Regions from separate parts of the Paenibacillus sp. B2(2019) genome, predicted to be linked through region 2. Evidence: a T-box and tRNA genes for the amino acid it is inferred to sense, from the RefSeq annotation. Region 2 holds a T-box; the other regions hold tRNA genes.
What was found. A T-box is a leader RNA that pairs with one kind of tRNA and senses whether it is charged. The one in region 2 lies ahead of PAENI_RS06590 (arginine--tRNA ligase), so its partner is inferred to be a tRNA-Arg.

Region 1 (5,086 bases), on a different contig from region 2:
AGCGTTTGCTGCTGCTTTATCAACAACTGCGTTCTCGCGAAGGCCTTTCAGTTCATCCTGTTTACGGGATTCGAGCTGAGCTTTCAGATCTGCTTTGTACTCTTCCAAAGTTTCGAATTCACTTACATCTTTAGCGAACTCATCATCAAGTGCAGGAAGTTGTTTGCGTTTGATTTCGTGCAGTTTCACTTTGAATACTGCTTTCTTACCCGCAAGGTTCTCTGCATGGTATTCGTCAGGGAAAGTAACTTCAACATCTTTGAAATCTCCAGTGGACATTCCCACTACTTGCTCTTCAAATCCAGGAATGAAGGAGTTGCTACCAAGTTCAAGAGAATGACGCTCAGCTTTTCCGCCTTCGAACGGTACGTCATCAACATATCCGTCAAAATCGATCACAGCGATGTCGCCGTTAGCTGCTGCTTCTTCTTCAACTACTACGAGTTCAGCATGACGCTCTTGCAGACGAGCAAGCTCAGCGCTCAGCTCTTCTTCAGTCACTTCAGCTTTTTGTACTGGAACTTCCAGACCTTTGTAATCGCCGAGCTTCACTTCAGGTTTAACCGTGATCTTCGCTTTGAAGATAAAGGATTGACCTTTAGCAAATTGCTCAATATCAACTTCAGGACGGTCTACAGGGAAGATGTCAGTTTGTTCAACTGCTTCACCGTAAGCTTCAGGAAGAAGAATGTCGATTGCATCTTGGTACAAGCTTTCTACACCAAAACGGGATTCAAAGATCGGGCGTGGCACTTTACCTTTACGGAAGCCTGGTACGTTAGCTTTCTTAACGACTTTGTTAAAAGCTTTATCAAGTGCTGCTGCAACGCGTTCTGCGTCAACTTCTACTTCAAGAACTCCAAGGTTCTTCTCTATTTTTTCCCATGTTGCTTTCATATTATACTTTTCCCTCCAAAATATAGGTTCACAAGTTTACTTCAAAAAATGATACAATCCACGCACAGAATAACCATTATATTATATACAACATTACTTTATTTATCAAGTAGAGAAGTCTTTACAAAACCCTTGAGCGCACGATATGCTCCCTCAAATTGAAAGCGCATGCCGTCTGTAATGCCGTACATTCCACGAGTCTCCTCCTCTTGCCGTGTACCGTTTAAGCTCTCAGATACAAACTGGTGTAACGCCCCCGCCCAAATATCTAGTAGCGCGTCTTCCCCATCCAGTATTTTCCGATACTCTTCCGATCCATAAATCGACATGACGAACTGGCCCCAGAGCTCCTGTGCAAAATAATACAGCGTAGGCTCATGTACCTCCGCCTGCTCGGCTACCCGCTCAAGCACCTGACTCACCTGCGGCGGAAAATCCTCTGTCTGCAGCGGCACACTTTCAATCTCTACAATTGCTGTTTCGTGACCACGAATCAGATTCACTGTTCCCTGCATCCCACGCCGCCGAAGGGTCTGCAGGGTCCGAAATTGCAGCAGCGGGTGAACATTATCCCCCTGCAGCCATGCCGTCAGCGCCTCATCGACTCCGCCGCCTTCCAGATATGAAAGCTGCTCTAGTGCTAGGATTGTCGCCTCTGACAGCGGCTCATTCATTATCCGCTGCAGCAGCTTTTGAGGATACCCCGCATCCTCAGTCATTTTTGATTTGGCCAAGAGACGGGCCATATCTTCTTCCCTTAAATCTTCGTCTTCGGGGTGAACGGCTCCTTCCGCATCTCCATTCTGAGAGGCGTAAGGGAAAGCTGTTTCGAGCCATTCCAGCAGAGACCGCCATTCCTCGTAATTTCGTTCTTCCTGTCCTTGACACTGCAACAAAAAACGTAGCAGCTCCATCGCTTCCCCGTATCGTTCACTCTCCAGCATCACCGTAAGCTGGATTTGATAATAGTCCAGTGTCTTGGGAAACAGGACGATATTCTCTTTTGTGGCGGGGGAATCTGAATCTTTAATGAGGGCACCTCCTTATAGCTAATTATGTGAATTGAATTCTAAAACGTCATAAATGTTATTAAGACCTTAAGCTTCTTCCGAAACTTAATAATTGTAGATTATAGCATACCCCGTACTCTTTTTAAAAAACAGCTTGAAAAACATCGGCGTACATGATATGATAACTCCTGCTTGCTTTTCAGCCAGCAATCATGTCCCGGTAGCTCAGCTGGATAGAGCATGCGCCTTCTAAGCGCACGGTCAGGGGTTCGAATCCCTTCCGGGACGTCAGAGTAACAGCCTTCCTTCGGGGAGGCTGTTTTTGCGTTCAGGGGATCGAAGCACAGAGGTTCGTCGGAGTATAGGCATCGAAAGCATACGCTTCGCAGTAAGCCCTTTAGGGCTGTATCCCGCTCTGGACTCGTTAACAGCCTTCCTTCGGGGAGGCTAACGAGTCCAGAGGTAAAAATATTCGGCTCAACAGACGAAATTATAGTGTCCATCATTGGACAGGTTGTTGAATACTATGTGGCTGGACCCGACATCTGGTGATGCTTCTCGGGGCATCTTAAGGTGGTGTGTCGGCTGGTCTATGATCAGTGCACTAGGCTTGTTGAGTGACTAAGTCTCGGCCGAGTACAGTTGGCGTTCCTCAGACCATCCTTGGGCGCTGTATCAACTGTGGTACGCTCGATACACTAGATTGGTTGAGGGAACTAGGAGCTCGACGGTGGCGTATTATGAGCAACTGGGTATCGGATTCGTGGCAGCTTACATTAGGACGAGGACCTTTCAGTTTTTGGAGCTACATAGGGTGAACAGATCGAATGGTTATTTCCTACCGAGACTATAGTTTTAGGGAAATCCTCCCTGATATTTACCTATAATCTCTAAAAAACAAACTTTTCAGGGAATTCCTCCCTAAATATTTCCTAAAAACCGCTAATCATGAGTAATCAAGGATATTTCAGGGAGGTTTTCCCTAATTATGCTTCTAAAGAGCATAAAACGCTGAATTTTAGGGAGATATTCCCTAATTACGAATAAACAACTTCAATCCATTACTAATCCATCGACACCCCATCAATAACCCTATAAACAAATAAAGGCCTACAGGCTTCCCCCGTAGACCCCAATTCATTACTTCCGGCGATTGCTAAGCCACAACGGAAATCGAAATACAAAATTGATAAACAAAACTACAAATACAAGTACGGCTGCCGACTTATCAGCAATTTGACGCGCATCTTCTACAATCGCCTCGGATTGTACATACCAAAGATGTACGGCCAGTGTTTCACCCGGCGAGAACAGATTGAAATCCCACATTTCTCCCGAGGTACTGAGACCAGCGGTAAGGATAATAACCGCAGACTCCCCGAAGGCGCGTCCAGCAACGAGACAAATCCCAGTAACAATGGCAGACATTGCAACGGGCAGGACTACCGTGCGGATCACGTGGAATTTAGTCATCCCAAGCGCATAACCAGCCTCGCGGATCTCCCCGGGGACAGCACGTACCGCTTCCTCTGTCACTCGCGCAAGCATAGGTAGATTCAGCAGTGCCAAGCTGACGCCTCCGCCAAGAATCGTCAGACCGATATCGAAATATTCCGCAAAAATCGCGAGTCCGAGCATACCGAACACAATCGATGGTACCGATGAAAGAGATTCTACGCAAATACGTAGTGCGCCTGTAAATTTATTGTCTGGTGCATATTCAGCCATATAGATTCCCGCACCCAAACCAATTGGAACGGAAATAAACAGCGAGATGAACAAAATGTAAAAGGAGTTAAACAGCACCGGGCCAATCCCACCACCTGCGTCAATCTCTTCAGGCTGTTTAATTAAGAAATCGGGCCGAAGTGCCGGTAAACCTTTACTAAGAATCGTGAAGAGCAGCCAGAAGATCAGCAGCATGACTAAAGCCCCAAGCGTATAAAACCCTATGGTTGCAATTTTATTGTTTCTTTGAGCACGCGCTGTATGCTTTGTACTTGCGAATCCGTTCACGCTGCATCCCTCCTTTTTCTGCCCAGCACGCGGATGATCAGAATTAATACAAATGATATTACCAGCAGGAGAAATGCCATCATATGTAGCGCATAGTTCCATGTAGAGTCAAACTCTACATTGGAGATTTGCATAACGATGTTACTAGTCAGCACCGATGCTGGCGTGAATAACGTCTTCGCCAATTGCGGTGTATTCCCGATAACCATAACTACAGCCATCGTCTCACCCACAGCACGAGTCATACCCAGAATAACCGCAGAGATAATCCCCCGGCTAGCCGCAGGCAGTATTACACGCATGATTACCTGTAAACGGGTAGATCCAAGCGCATATGCAGCATCCCGATATTTGCGCGGTACAGAGACAATGGCATCATCACTGATTCGGCAAATCGTTGGCAGCACCATTAATGCGAGCACAAGCGCAGCAGCTAACAAGCCATCGCCTAAGCTCTCCCCACTAATTCTGCGCAAGAAAGGAAGTAATACCGTTAAGCCTATATATCCGTAAACAATTGAAGGAATACCTACCAATAAATCTAGCACTGGACGGATAAAAGTCTTCATCCATTTTGGAGCAATCTCTGCACAAAGTACTGCCATCCCTACCGAAATAGGAACTGCAATCAGCAGCGTTAATGCAGTTAGTGAAAGTGTATTTACAATGAAGGCAGCCGCTCCAAAAGAATCCTCTTCCGGCGTCCAGTTAAAGGAAAAGAAAAAGTCCGCAGGCGAGAGATGGCCGAACAGAAGCATAGCCGTTTTGCCGATAAATAGAATTACAAGTCCAAGCACAAAGCAAAGCGCAAGAATGCTGAATAAAAAATAAAACTTAAACAATTTGTTGCTAAACAAATGTCTACCATGACGTTTGGGATTAGCGCTAACCTGCGTTACGCTCTCTTTTCCCCTAGTTGCCAAGCCTTGGACTGGTGCCCCCATACTTTCCCTCCTGTAAGCGGCCACCCCCGTATCAAGATCGGAGCTGGCCGCTGTTACCGTTCAATATGATCTTTAGATGTTATTAGCCCTTCATTGCTGCGATCGGAATAAATTTAAGCTTTTTCAGGGAACCTTGTTGGAACTTCTTGCTTTGTACGTATTCGATGAATTCTTTTGTAGCGCCAGTAGGTTGGCCTTTAGTCATGTAGTAACCATAAG
Region 2 (5,086 bases):
CTCCATCGGCTCCCGTTGCCCCTGTCACTCCGTCGGCTCCCGTTGCTCCTGTCACTCCGTCGGCTCCCGTTGCTCCTGTCACTCCGTCGGCTCCTGTTGCTCCAGTTACACCTGCCGCTCCTGTTGCTCCAGTCGCTCCATCGGCTCCCGTTGCTCCAGTCACTCCATCCGCTCCCGTTGCTCCAGTCGCTCCATCCACTCCCGTTGCTCCAGTCGCTCCATCCACTCCCGTTGCTCCGGTCACTCCGTCGGCTCCCGTTGCTCCGGTCACTCCATCGGCTCCCGTTGCTCCAGTCACTCCATCGGCTCCCGTTGCTCCAGTCACTCCATCCGCTCCCGTTGCTCCAGTCGCTCCATCCACTCCCGTTGCTCCGGTCACTCCGTCGACTCCTGTTGCTCCGGTCACTCCATCGGCTCCCGTTGCCCCTGTTGCTCCATCGGCTCCCGTTGCACCTGTCACTCCGTCGGCTCCTGTTGCTCCGGTCACCCCATCGGCTCCCGTTGCTCCAGTCGCTCCGTCTGCCCCTGTTGCTCCAGTCGCTCCATCGGCTCCCGTTGCTCCTGTCGCACCATCGGCTCCCGTTGCTCCTGTCACTCCGTCGGCTCCTGTTGCTCCTGTCACTCCGTCCGCTCCCGTTGCTCCAGTCGCTCCGTCTGCCCCTGTTGCTCCAGTCGCTCCATCGGCTCCCGTTGCTCCTGTCGCACCATCGGCTCCCGTTGCTCCTGTCACTCCGTCGGCTCCTGTTGCTCCTGTCACTCCGTCCGCTCCCGTTGCTCCAGTCGCTCCGTCTGCCCCTGTTGCTCCAGTCGCTCCATCGGCTCCCGTTGCTCCTGTCGCTCCATCGGCTCCCGTTGCACCTGTCACTCCGTCCGCTCCCGTTGCTCCAGTCACTCCATCGGCTCCCGTTGCACCAGTCACTCCATCGGCTCCCGTTGCTCCGGTCGCTCCTCCGGCTGCCCCTGTTGCACCAGTCGCTCCGTCGGCTCCAGTTGCTCCTGTCGCTCCAGTCGCCCCGTCTGCTCCGGCTGCCCCTGTCGCACCAGTCGCTCCGGCGGCTCCCGTTGCTCCATCCGCACCGGTTGCCCCTGTCGCTCCATCTGCTCCATCCGCACCGGTTGCCCCTGTCGCTCCATCTGCTCCATCCGCACCCGTTGCCCCTGTCGCTCCGTCTGCTCCTGTTGCCCCAGTTACCCCTACCGTTGCTCCGAGTAATTCAGAATGGACTAGTCGGTGAGCAGCCACAATTTGACCCACACTATTTTTTCCCCAGACTGAAATTTGAATTGGATCATCTACCAGGCTTAAAGTCGTAAAAATAAATTCAAATGCATCAAAATCCGCATAATAATCTGTTGTTACAACTTGATCAGGCATAACATTAACAAGCTGACTAACATACATGGTTCTTGTCCCATTCATATAATATCCTTGAACGAGAACCGTAGAAGAAACAACGTCACTTCGGTTATCGATTTTGATCGTAACATGTTGAGTAGGTCGTATACCTCCCACCATGGTATTATCTATCGGCCCAGTAGATAAATAGCTCAATTCTCAACACTCCTTTAGATTATTCCTACATGTTTTTCCCACGCTACTATACGATGAGAATCTACCAATTCTCCTGAAGCCTGTTTTCCCCAGACCGAGATCCCTACCTCTGCTTCAACAACTTCTAATGTTGTAAATTCAAATGCAAATGCATCTAAATCTGCAAAATAGTTCCTAGTTAGAACTTGGTTAGGTGCGAGATTAATCATTTCATTCACATACATCGATCTTGACCCATTTAGCAAAAATCCCTGAATAACAAGATTATATGGATTAAGAGAATCACGATTAACTACTTTTACTGTTACGATTTGTGTCTGTCTGACCCCTAGAATTGGACTATTATCTATAGGTCCGGTTGAGAATAAAGCCATCTTTTTCACTCCTCTCTTCTGCTGCAGTTTGAAAAATAAAAAAACTATAAAACTAGTAACATGGTTCATAATTAATAGCTCTATATAGTAATATTCTGTATTCAAAGTTAATGTGTGGACATTTATGCAAAGGAATTGCCACTCAAAAAAAGACAACCTTCTATTCTTTGAATTTGTAATCTACTAATCGGACAATCTTAAACTCAAGCATTTTCTACGTTTTTCTAACTAACACCCTATTGCTTTTTTCGAAATATTCGTTATACTGATAAAAATTATTCAAGCATCGATGAGCGGGAGAGTAGTTAACGTGTTCTAGTCCACAGTGAGCCGGGTAAGTGCAAGCCGGTACAGATCACTTAATGAAGCGCACCCGTGAGATGGACTTCTGAACCTAAGTAGGAAGTCCCGGCTGAAGACCGTTATCCTGTAAGGTGGCTAAATATCTGTTTAGCAACGAGAGTGGTACCGCGAGCGCTAAAGCCCTCGTCTCTTTTGAGACGAGGGCTTTTTTGTATTTTCAAAGGAGGGTATAAAATGTTAAGTCAAATCATCAAACACAGCATTGAACAAAGTGTAAAAAAAGTATTCCACACCTTAGAAGTTGCCTACCCAAACGATGTTGCAATTCTGATCGAACAGCCAGCTAATCTAGAGCATGGTGATTATTCCTGCAATATTGCTATGCAGCTAGCCAAACTCCTGCGTAAATCCCCTCTCGTCATAGCAGAGTTAGTAAAAGCAGAAATTAAATTACAAGAGAGGTACACGGGTCTTTTACAAAAAGTCGAAGTAGCTGCTCCTGGATTTATTAATTTGTATATGAATTGGCAGGTGTGGGCTAAACATTCCTTTAATCTGCCTGACAGCACAAGGGAAAAGGTCATCATAGAGCACACTTCAATCAATCCAAATAAAGCTGCTCATGTAGGTCATCTGAGAAATGCTTGCATCGGCGATGCGCTGGTCAGAATAATGAAAAGAACCGGACATAACGTAGAGGTCCATAACTATGTGGATGATCTGGGCAACCAGCTGGCAGATACAGTCGTTGGTTTATTAAATGTACCTTTAGAAGGGGAACATCAACGTTTCGGTGATTATTGCTGGGATCTATATGCCAAAGTGAACAAAGAATATGCACGGAATCCAGAGATCACTCACAAGCGCACGGATATGCTGCATGCCCTTGAACAGGGTGATGGTAATGAGGCGTGGCTGGGCAACCTAGTCGCTGAACGTATTGTGAGAGAACATGTAGCGGAAATGAAGCGTTTTGGTATTCACTATGACCTGCTGGTGTGGGAGAGCAATATTTTAAAAGAAGGCTTCTGGACAGCCGCATCTGAGCTATTGAAGCAAACGGCAGTTTTTGTACAGGAGACTGAAGGTAAGCTTGCGGGCTGCTGGGTGCTAAAGCAAGGGACAGAGGTTAGCAGTGGAGCGGATTCAGAGGATCATCAGATGGATAAGGTGCTTGTGCGTTCGAATGGGATTTTGACGTACACAGCCAAAGACATTGCTTATCATCTCTGGAAATTCGGTCTACTATCCAAAGATTTCACCTACAGTGAATTCTCGTCTGGTTTATGGACCACAGGATTAACTGGAACCCCTGAGCCTTATGGACATGCCGACCGTGTTATTAACGTGATCGATTATAGACAGGAATATCCGCAACAAATGGTTAAGCAGGCTTTAGGAGCACTAGGATATAACGAGCAGGCTGAGAAGCTCCATCATGTAAGTTATGGCGTTGTTTCTCTTAGTCCGGCCTCTGCTGCTGAGCTGGGGATAGATGTTTCAGAAGGGAAATCTTCTTATGCCATGTCCGGGCGCCAAGGAATCGGCGTTAAGGTGAGCGATTTAGTAAAGCTTATGGAACAGAACATAGAACATTCGCGCTCCGATAAAGAGGGTCTTTCCAGCCATATCATTGCAGCTGCTGCTATTCGTTATTATCTGCTGCGGTTTAATCTGGGAACGGAAATCGTGTTTGATTTCAAACAGGCTACCGAAATATCCGGTAATACCGGGGTTTATCTGATGTACACCTATGCCCGTGCCAGTAGTGTTTTGAGCAAATCTACAATCCCATTCAGCACAGATGCCTCAAAGCTTCAATTTCCACTCGAAATGGAAAAAGCAGAGCTCGCTTTGCTGAGACAGCTTAGCCTCTGGCAGGAGACATTGTATTCTGCCAGCATAGAATTGACGCCGAATATACTCTGCACATACGCGCATACCTTAGCCACACTTTTCAATAACTTCTATTCTATATGTCCGATTTTAAAAGGTGCGGGGGCTACCATCGCCTTTCGCCTCTGGCTCACTTCGAGATTTAAGGATACTTTAGGGGATGTACTTGAAGTGCTTGGGTTACCGACACCGAGCCGTATGTAGTACAAAAAGGGCAATCTCCACGCTTATCGCGGAGATTGCCCTTTCTTTATTATCTTACTTATAAATGTCTATCACATTTCCAGCTTCTACGCAGAGACGATCAAAGTCCTCACGTTTGATACGGATACCACCACTACGGTAGCGATTAAGCGTACCTTCGGCTTGCACTTCTGTACCGTTAACAGTAATCCGACTGTTATCAGAGCCCGTAAGGTGATAAATAAAGTCTACCTTAGTGCCTGCATATTCAAAGCTAAAGCGCATTCCGTCCAGCGACTCCGGCAGAATTGGATCGACGATTAAATCTCCGCCTTCCGTACGGATCCCCAGTGCATTCGAGATCAACTGGTTCATGTAGATCCCAGGACCGCTTGAATAGATTCTCCAGCCACCTTTAACCGCTACGTCACCATTACGCAGTTTATCGAAATTCTCCTGTGCCTCGTAACGGGTGTTAAATTTACCATCCGAGCTACTGAAATAAGAGTTAGCCTGACGTAGTTCAGCGTTTGGCACCACGTCGCGGATTCCGATCGGATTGATCGCCGCTAGGCCATTCCAGACCTGATCGGTTTTCCCTAGCTTAGCCATAGCTTCTACATAACGGATGTGTGCATGTACATATTGAAGTCCAATTTCCCGACCAAAGTTAGAAGCTTGCTCCGCACGTTTGAAATGGGTGCTTACGCCGCCAACATATTGAGCTGGACGGTTCATCAGACGAACGCCATCTGGACAGAACAGTTTATCTTGGATT
Region 3 (5,086 bases), on a different contig from region 2:
TTAGTGATGTCACAGTATAGCGATACGGGCGGCGCTCATGGTATGACCAATCGGGAGGCTTTTACCTTTTCGCTCAAGGATGGCAAACGTCTGTTGTTGGGCGACCTGTTCGGAGCTAACCCAAACTACAAAAAAGAGTTGAATGCTAAGTTGAACAAGCTAGTAAAAGCGGAGGAAAGTTATTTGGGAGGATTCAACGGATTGAATACGGAAAAGTATTTTTATCTGAAGGATGATCAGGTCGTTCTGTTCTTCCAATTGTATGAATACACAGCTTATGCTGCGGGGTTCCCGGAATATCCCTTTACTTTCAAAGAACTGTTGCCGGAAGGCGGTAGCCCATTTGCTGCTGTAAAATAAATAGAGAAGTCGTAACCGCTAGTGTCACCACTGGACATCTCCCCCTTACCAGAATCACCTCGAATTCATATGCTAAATGGAGTAACTAGTTTATGAACGGGGGAGAGCTATGAGCTATCAATACACTGCAATTGGCGATTCCTTGACGACTGGATTTGGCGCTCTGCCAGGGAACGGTTTTGTACCGGTGTACCGTAGAATGGCGGAAGGGAGACTGCGTTCTAATGTAGCCTCTACGAATTTGGGCGTGAATGGATTGACTACTTCTGAACTGGAACAGCGGCTACGGGGATGTGCAATGACTCGCGAAGCCATTCGAGCAGCCGACATCATCACTCTATCCATCGGTGGCAACGATTTAATCCATGCTGCGAAGGCTGCAGCTAGACAACCTGAAAATTTATCTAAAGAGCTGCGAAGATCATTGCAAGAATGCAAACAAAATTTTGCTGCAATTATGAGTATCCTCTTCCAATTGAAGACGGGAACGCGTAGACCTTTTATCATTCGGATTGTGGGACTGTATAATCCTTATCCTCAGGTAGTGGGTGCTACAGAGTGGGTGCGGCAGTTTAACCGCTATGCCTCACAGTACAGTAGCCGAGTATGTGGGTTTGCTTCTATCTATAGTGAGTTTGCAGGAAATGAGAGAGGGCTATTATCGATTGACCACTTACATCCGAATGGCCGAGGCTACCGTGTGATTGCTGAGAAACTCGATGCGCTTGGATATGGCGGTTTGATTTAACTGAGATTCGTATGAAGTGGTGGTCTGAAAAGTAAAGAGGCTGTGCGCTAACCATCAAGTGGATAGGGCACAGCCTCTTTGTGTTGTTTTATAGCTTACACACCGCTAGGCAATGTTTTCTCGATGACTTTATCAACGATACCGTAAGTTGCCGCATCTGCAGCAGTCATGAAGTAATCACGATCTGTATCCTTCTCAATACGTTCTAGCGGTTGACCCGTACGTTCTGCAAGAATACGATTCAACTTATCACGCAATTTGAGGATACGGCGGGCACGGATTTCGATATCCGTTGCTTGACCTTGAGCACCACCCAGAGGTTGGTGAATCATGATCTCACTGTTAGGCAGTGCGAAGCGTTTGCCTTTAGCGCCAGCGTTAAGTAGGAAAGCTCCCATAGAAGCTGCCATACCCACACAGATGGTGGAAACGTCCGGTTTAATGTACTGCATTGTATCAAAAATAGCCATACCTGCAGTAATGGAACCGCCTGGGCTATTCACATAAAGGTGAATGTCCTTCTCCGGATCTTCGGCAGCCAAGAACAGCATTTGTGCGATGATAGAATTGGCTACCACGTCATTAACCTCCGTTCCAAGGAAAATGATGCGGTCCTTCAGCAGGCGGGAATAGATGTCATAAGCGCGCTCACCGCGGTTGCTCTGTTCTACTACCATAGGAATATAACTCACGTGGAAAACCTCCTTGATATTGGTTCTTCAAATGTATTCATTTTTACTCTTGCCGTATTACCCACATGATAAACAAATTCAAACAAAAAGTCAAAGAAAGTCAAACTTATATTCAAAAAAAAGAGCCGACACGCGGCTCTTTGGTTAAGTAGTAGTATAGGCACTACTAAATTATGTACAAAAGTGAAATTAATGGCGCGCCCGCCAAGAATCGAACTTGGATCTCAGGCTTCGGAGGCCTACGTCATATCCATTGGACCACGGGCGCAACAAAAATGATTATAATACAATTTCTGTGCAATTGCAATGAATTAATAATACTGTACACAGGCTCTATCCCTAGTCTTCAAGGTGGACAAGCGTACATTGTGTTTCAATCAGCGAAAGAATCTGGATTGTTAATGACAGGTTTTTTGGAGCTGAACCTCTTTCCCAATCTTATAAATGTATAAGAAGACAAGCGCTTGAGAATTCTACTCTCGGAAGACTTGCACTTCGAGCAATATTTGGTTAGAATATGAGTGGGACTTAAAAAGTTTACCCGGGACATTTTGAGACCATGAACAAGGGAATAGAGGAAGACGAAGTTGCAGGAGTGAAAGTATGCGTAATTTATTAGATATCCAAAAGCAGCTTCTGCCTGATCTCATGGAAACCCTTAAGAGACGGTACACGATTCTTCATCAGATCATGCTGTCCGATATAATTGGGCGCAGAACGCTTGCCGCTTCGCTTGATATGACTGAGCGGGTACTGCGTGCCGAGACGGATCTTCTGAAATCGCAAGGGCTCATTGAGATCGAGAGCGTTGGCATGCGCATTAGCGCTGCTGGACGTAGACTGCTTGATTTGCTAGAGCCGGTCGTTAAGAGCCTGTTTGGTCTGGATGAGCTGGAAGAGAAAATTCGGGCAACGTACGGTCTGGATAAAGTTATTGTGGTGCCGGGTGATTGTGAGTCATCGCCGTTCACCAAACGTGAGCTTGGCCGAGCGGGTGCAAAAGCGCTGCTCAGTGTACTTCGTACAGATGATATAGTTGCTGTCACAGGTGGATCAACGCTTGCCGACATGGCTGATCAACTGACACCGCCGTTATCCCTTTCCTATAAGAACGCTTGGTTTGTTCCGGCGCGTGGTGGATTAGGAGAGAGTATGGAGATTCAAGCCAATACGATTGCCTCAACAATGGCAAAACGGGTAGGAGCGAATTACCGGTTGCTGCATGTACCTGATTTACTTAGTGGGGATGCCTACCAGTCACTAGCACTTGACTCTAATATTGGAGAGATTGTACAAATCATCCGCAGTTCGCGTATTATTGTACATGGGATTGGGGATGCCATTGAAATGACTCGCCGCCGCAAGCTGGATGAGGCAACTGTCTCAGAAATCCAGGGTGAGGGAGCCGTGGCTGAATCCTTTGGGTATTACTTTAACGAAGATGGTCAGGTTGTCCATACGATGCTTACGATGGGACTACGTCTAGAAGATATTGTTCGGACGGAGACAGTCATCGGTATTGCTGGAGGCAAACCAAAGGCCAAAGCCATTCATGCCATGCTGCGTTTCGGGCAGGAGAATATACTCGTCACCGACGAGGCTGCTGCTGTGGAAATCGGCAAGGAAATTGATAATCAGTTACAGATATCCTCGTAACTCACTAGAACATATATCTTGCATCATACTTAACATTGTTGTCATGACAGGCTTCACGGTCTGTTTTGAATAAATAAAACGAATTCTAGGAGGAACTATTCAATGAGTGTAAAAGTTGGAATTAACGGATTTGGACGTATTGGACGCCTTGCTTTCCGCCGTATTCAAAATGTAGAAGGTATCGAAGTGGTAGCAATCAACGACTTGACTGACGCTAAGATGCTTGCTCATTTGCTTAAATATGATACAACTCAAGGTAAATTCCAAGGTGATGTTGAAGTGCATGATGGCTTCTTCAAAGTCAATGGCAAAGAAGTTAAGGTTCTTGCTAACCGCAACCCTGAAGAATTGCCATGGGGCGACCTAGGCGTTGATATCGTACTTGAGTGCACAGGTTTCTTCACAACTAAAGAAGCAGCTGAAAAACACTTGAAAGGTGGAGCTAAGAAAGTAGTTATCTCCGCTCCAGCTACTGGCGACATGAAAACTGTCGTTTACAACGTTAACGATGACATTCTTGATGGTACTGAGACTGTTATTTCCGGCGCATCTTGCACAACGAACTGCCTAGCTCCAATGGCAAAAGTATTGAACGACAAGTTCGGTATCGTTGAAGGCTTGATGACTACAATTCACGCTTACACTGGTGACCAAAACACTTTGGATGCTCCACACGCTAAAGGTGACTTCAGACGCGCTCGTGCAGCAGCTGAAAACATCATTCCTAACACTACTGGTGCTGCTAAAGCAATCGGTCTTGTTATTCCAGAACTTAAAGGTAAATTGGATGGTGCGGCTCAACGTGTTCCAGTTGCAACTGGTTCCCTGACTGAGCTTGTAACTGTTCTTGATAAGAGCGTTACTGTTGAAGAAATCAACGCAGCAATGAAAGCAGCTTCCGATCCAGACACTTATGGTTACACTGAAGATGAAATCGTATCTTCCGATATCAAAGGTATGACTTTCGGATCCCTGTTCGATGCTACACAAACTAAAGTATTGACTGTTGGCGACAAACAACTCGTTAAGACTGTTGCTTGGTATGACAATGAAATGTCCTACACTGCACAATTGGTTCGTACTTTGGAGAAATTCGCTAAAATCGCTAAGTAATTGACTTGATATAAGTAACATCTATAGAGCGGAAACAGAAGTTCCTTGTTTCCGCTCTTTCTAAATGTATTTCTTGTTTCCTGCTAGAAACAACTTTGGGTGTGGAGGAATTAATCATGAACAAAAAGAGCGTCCGTGATGTAGAAGTAAAGGGTAAACGCGTATTTGTACGCGTGGATTTCAACGTACCTGTAGAAGACGGTAAGATTACTGATGATACTCGTATTCGCGAAACCCTTCCAACCATTAAATATTTGATTGAGAACGGTGCAAAGATCATTCTTGCGAGTCACATGGGTCGTCCTAAAGGTCAATTCGTAGATTCCATGCGTTTGACTACTGCTGCTGAACGTCTGTCCGAGCTTCTCGGCAAACCAGTAGCTAAAGCTGACGAAGCTGTTGGCGAAGCTGTCAAAGCAAAAATTGCTGAGCTAGGCGAAGGCGACGTACTTGTACTTGAGAATGTTCGTTTCTATCCAGGCGAAGAAAAGAACGATCCTGAATTGGCTAAACAATT

Region 1: it encodes a tRNA-Arg, which carries the amino acid that the T-box ahead of PAENI_RS06590 (arginine--tRNA ligase) is inferred to sense. The anticodon was not compared.
Region 3: it encodes a tRNA-Arg, which carries the amino acid that the T-box ahead of PAENI_RS06590 (arginine--tRNA ligase) is inferred to sense. The anticodon was not compared.

Annotation. Positions count from the first base shown of each region.
Region 1 covers NZ_VTZR01000018.1:22,908-27,993, reverse strand. The annotation lists gene tig (trigger factor) at 1-897, opposite strand, end outside; gene PAENI_RS15960 (hypothetical protein) at 996-1,841, opposite strand; tRNA gene PAENI_RS15955 (tRNA-Arg) at 2,122-2,195, shown strand; gene pstA (phosphate ABC transporter permease PstA) at 3,048-3,923, opposite strand; gene pstC (phosphate ABC transporter permease subunit PstC) at 3,920-4,867, opposite strand; gene PAENI_RS15940 (phosphate ABC transporter substrate-binding protein) at 4,950-5,086, opposite strand, start outside.
Region 2 covers NZ_VTZR01000005.1:67-5,152, forward strand. The annotation lists partial or broken gene PAENI_RS06580 (collagen-like triple helix repeat-containing protein) at 1-1,552, opposite strand, end outside; gene PAENI_RS06585 (hypothetical protein) at 1,567-1,926, opposite strand; T-box leader at 2,207-2,423, shown strand; gene PAENI_RS06590 (arginine--tRNA ligase) at 2,464-4,329, shown strand; gene PAENI_RS06595 (GH36-type glycosyl hydrolase domain-containing protein) at 4,384-5,086, opposite strand, start outside.
Region 3 covers NZ_VTZR01000036.1:4,517-9,602, reverse strand. The annotation lists gene PAENI_RS31320 (PdaC/SigV domain-containing protein) at 1-360, shown strand, start outside; gene PAENI_RS31315 (GDSL-type esterase/lipase family protein) at 470-1,108, shown strand; gene clpP (ATP-dependent Clp endopeptidase proteolytic subunit ClpP) at 1,204-1,800, opposite strand; tRNA gene PAENI_RS31305 (tRNA-Arg) at 1,994-2,068, opposite strand; gene PAENI_RS31300 (sugar-binding transcriptional regulator) at 2,404-3,456, shown strand; gene gap (type I glyceraldehyde-3-phosphate dehydrogenase) at 3,559-4,569, shown strand; gene PAENI_RS31290 (phosphoglycerate kinase) at 4,686-5,086, shown strand, end outside.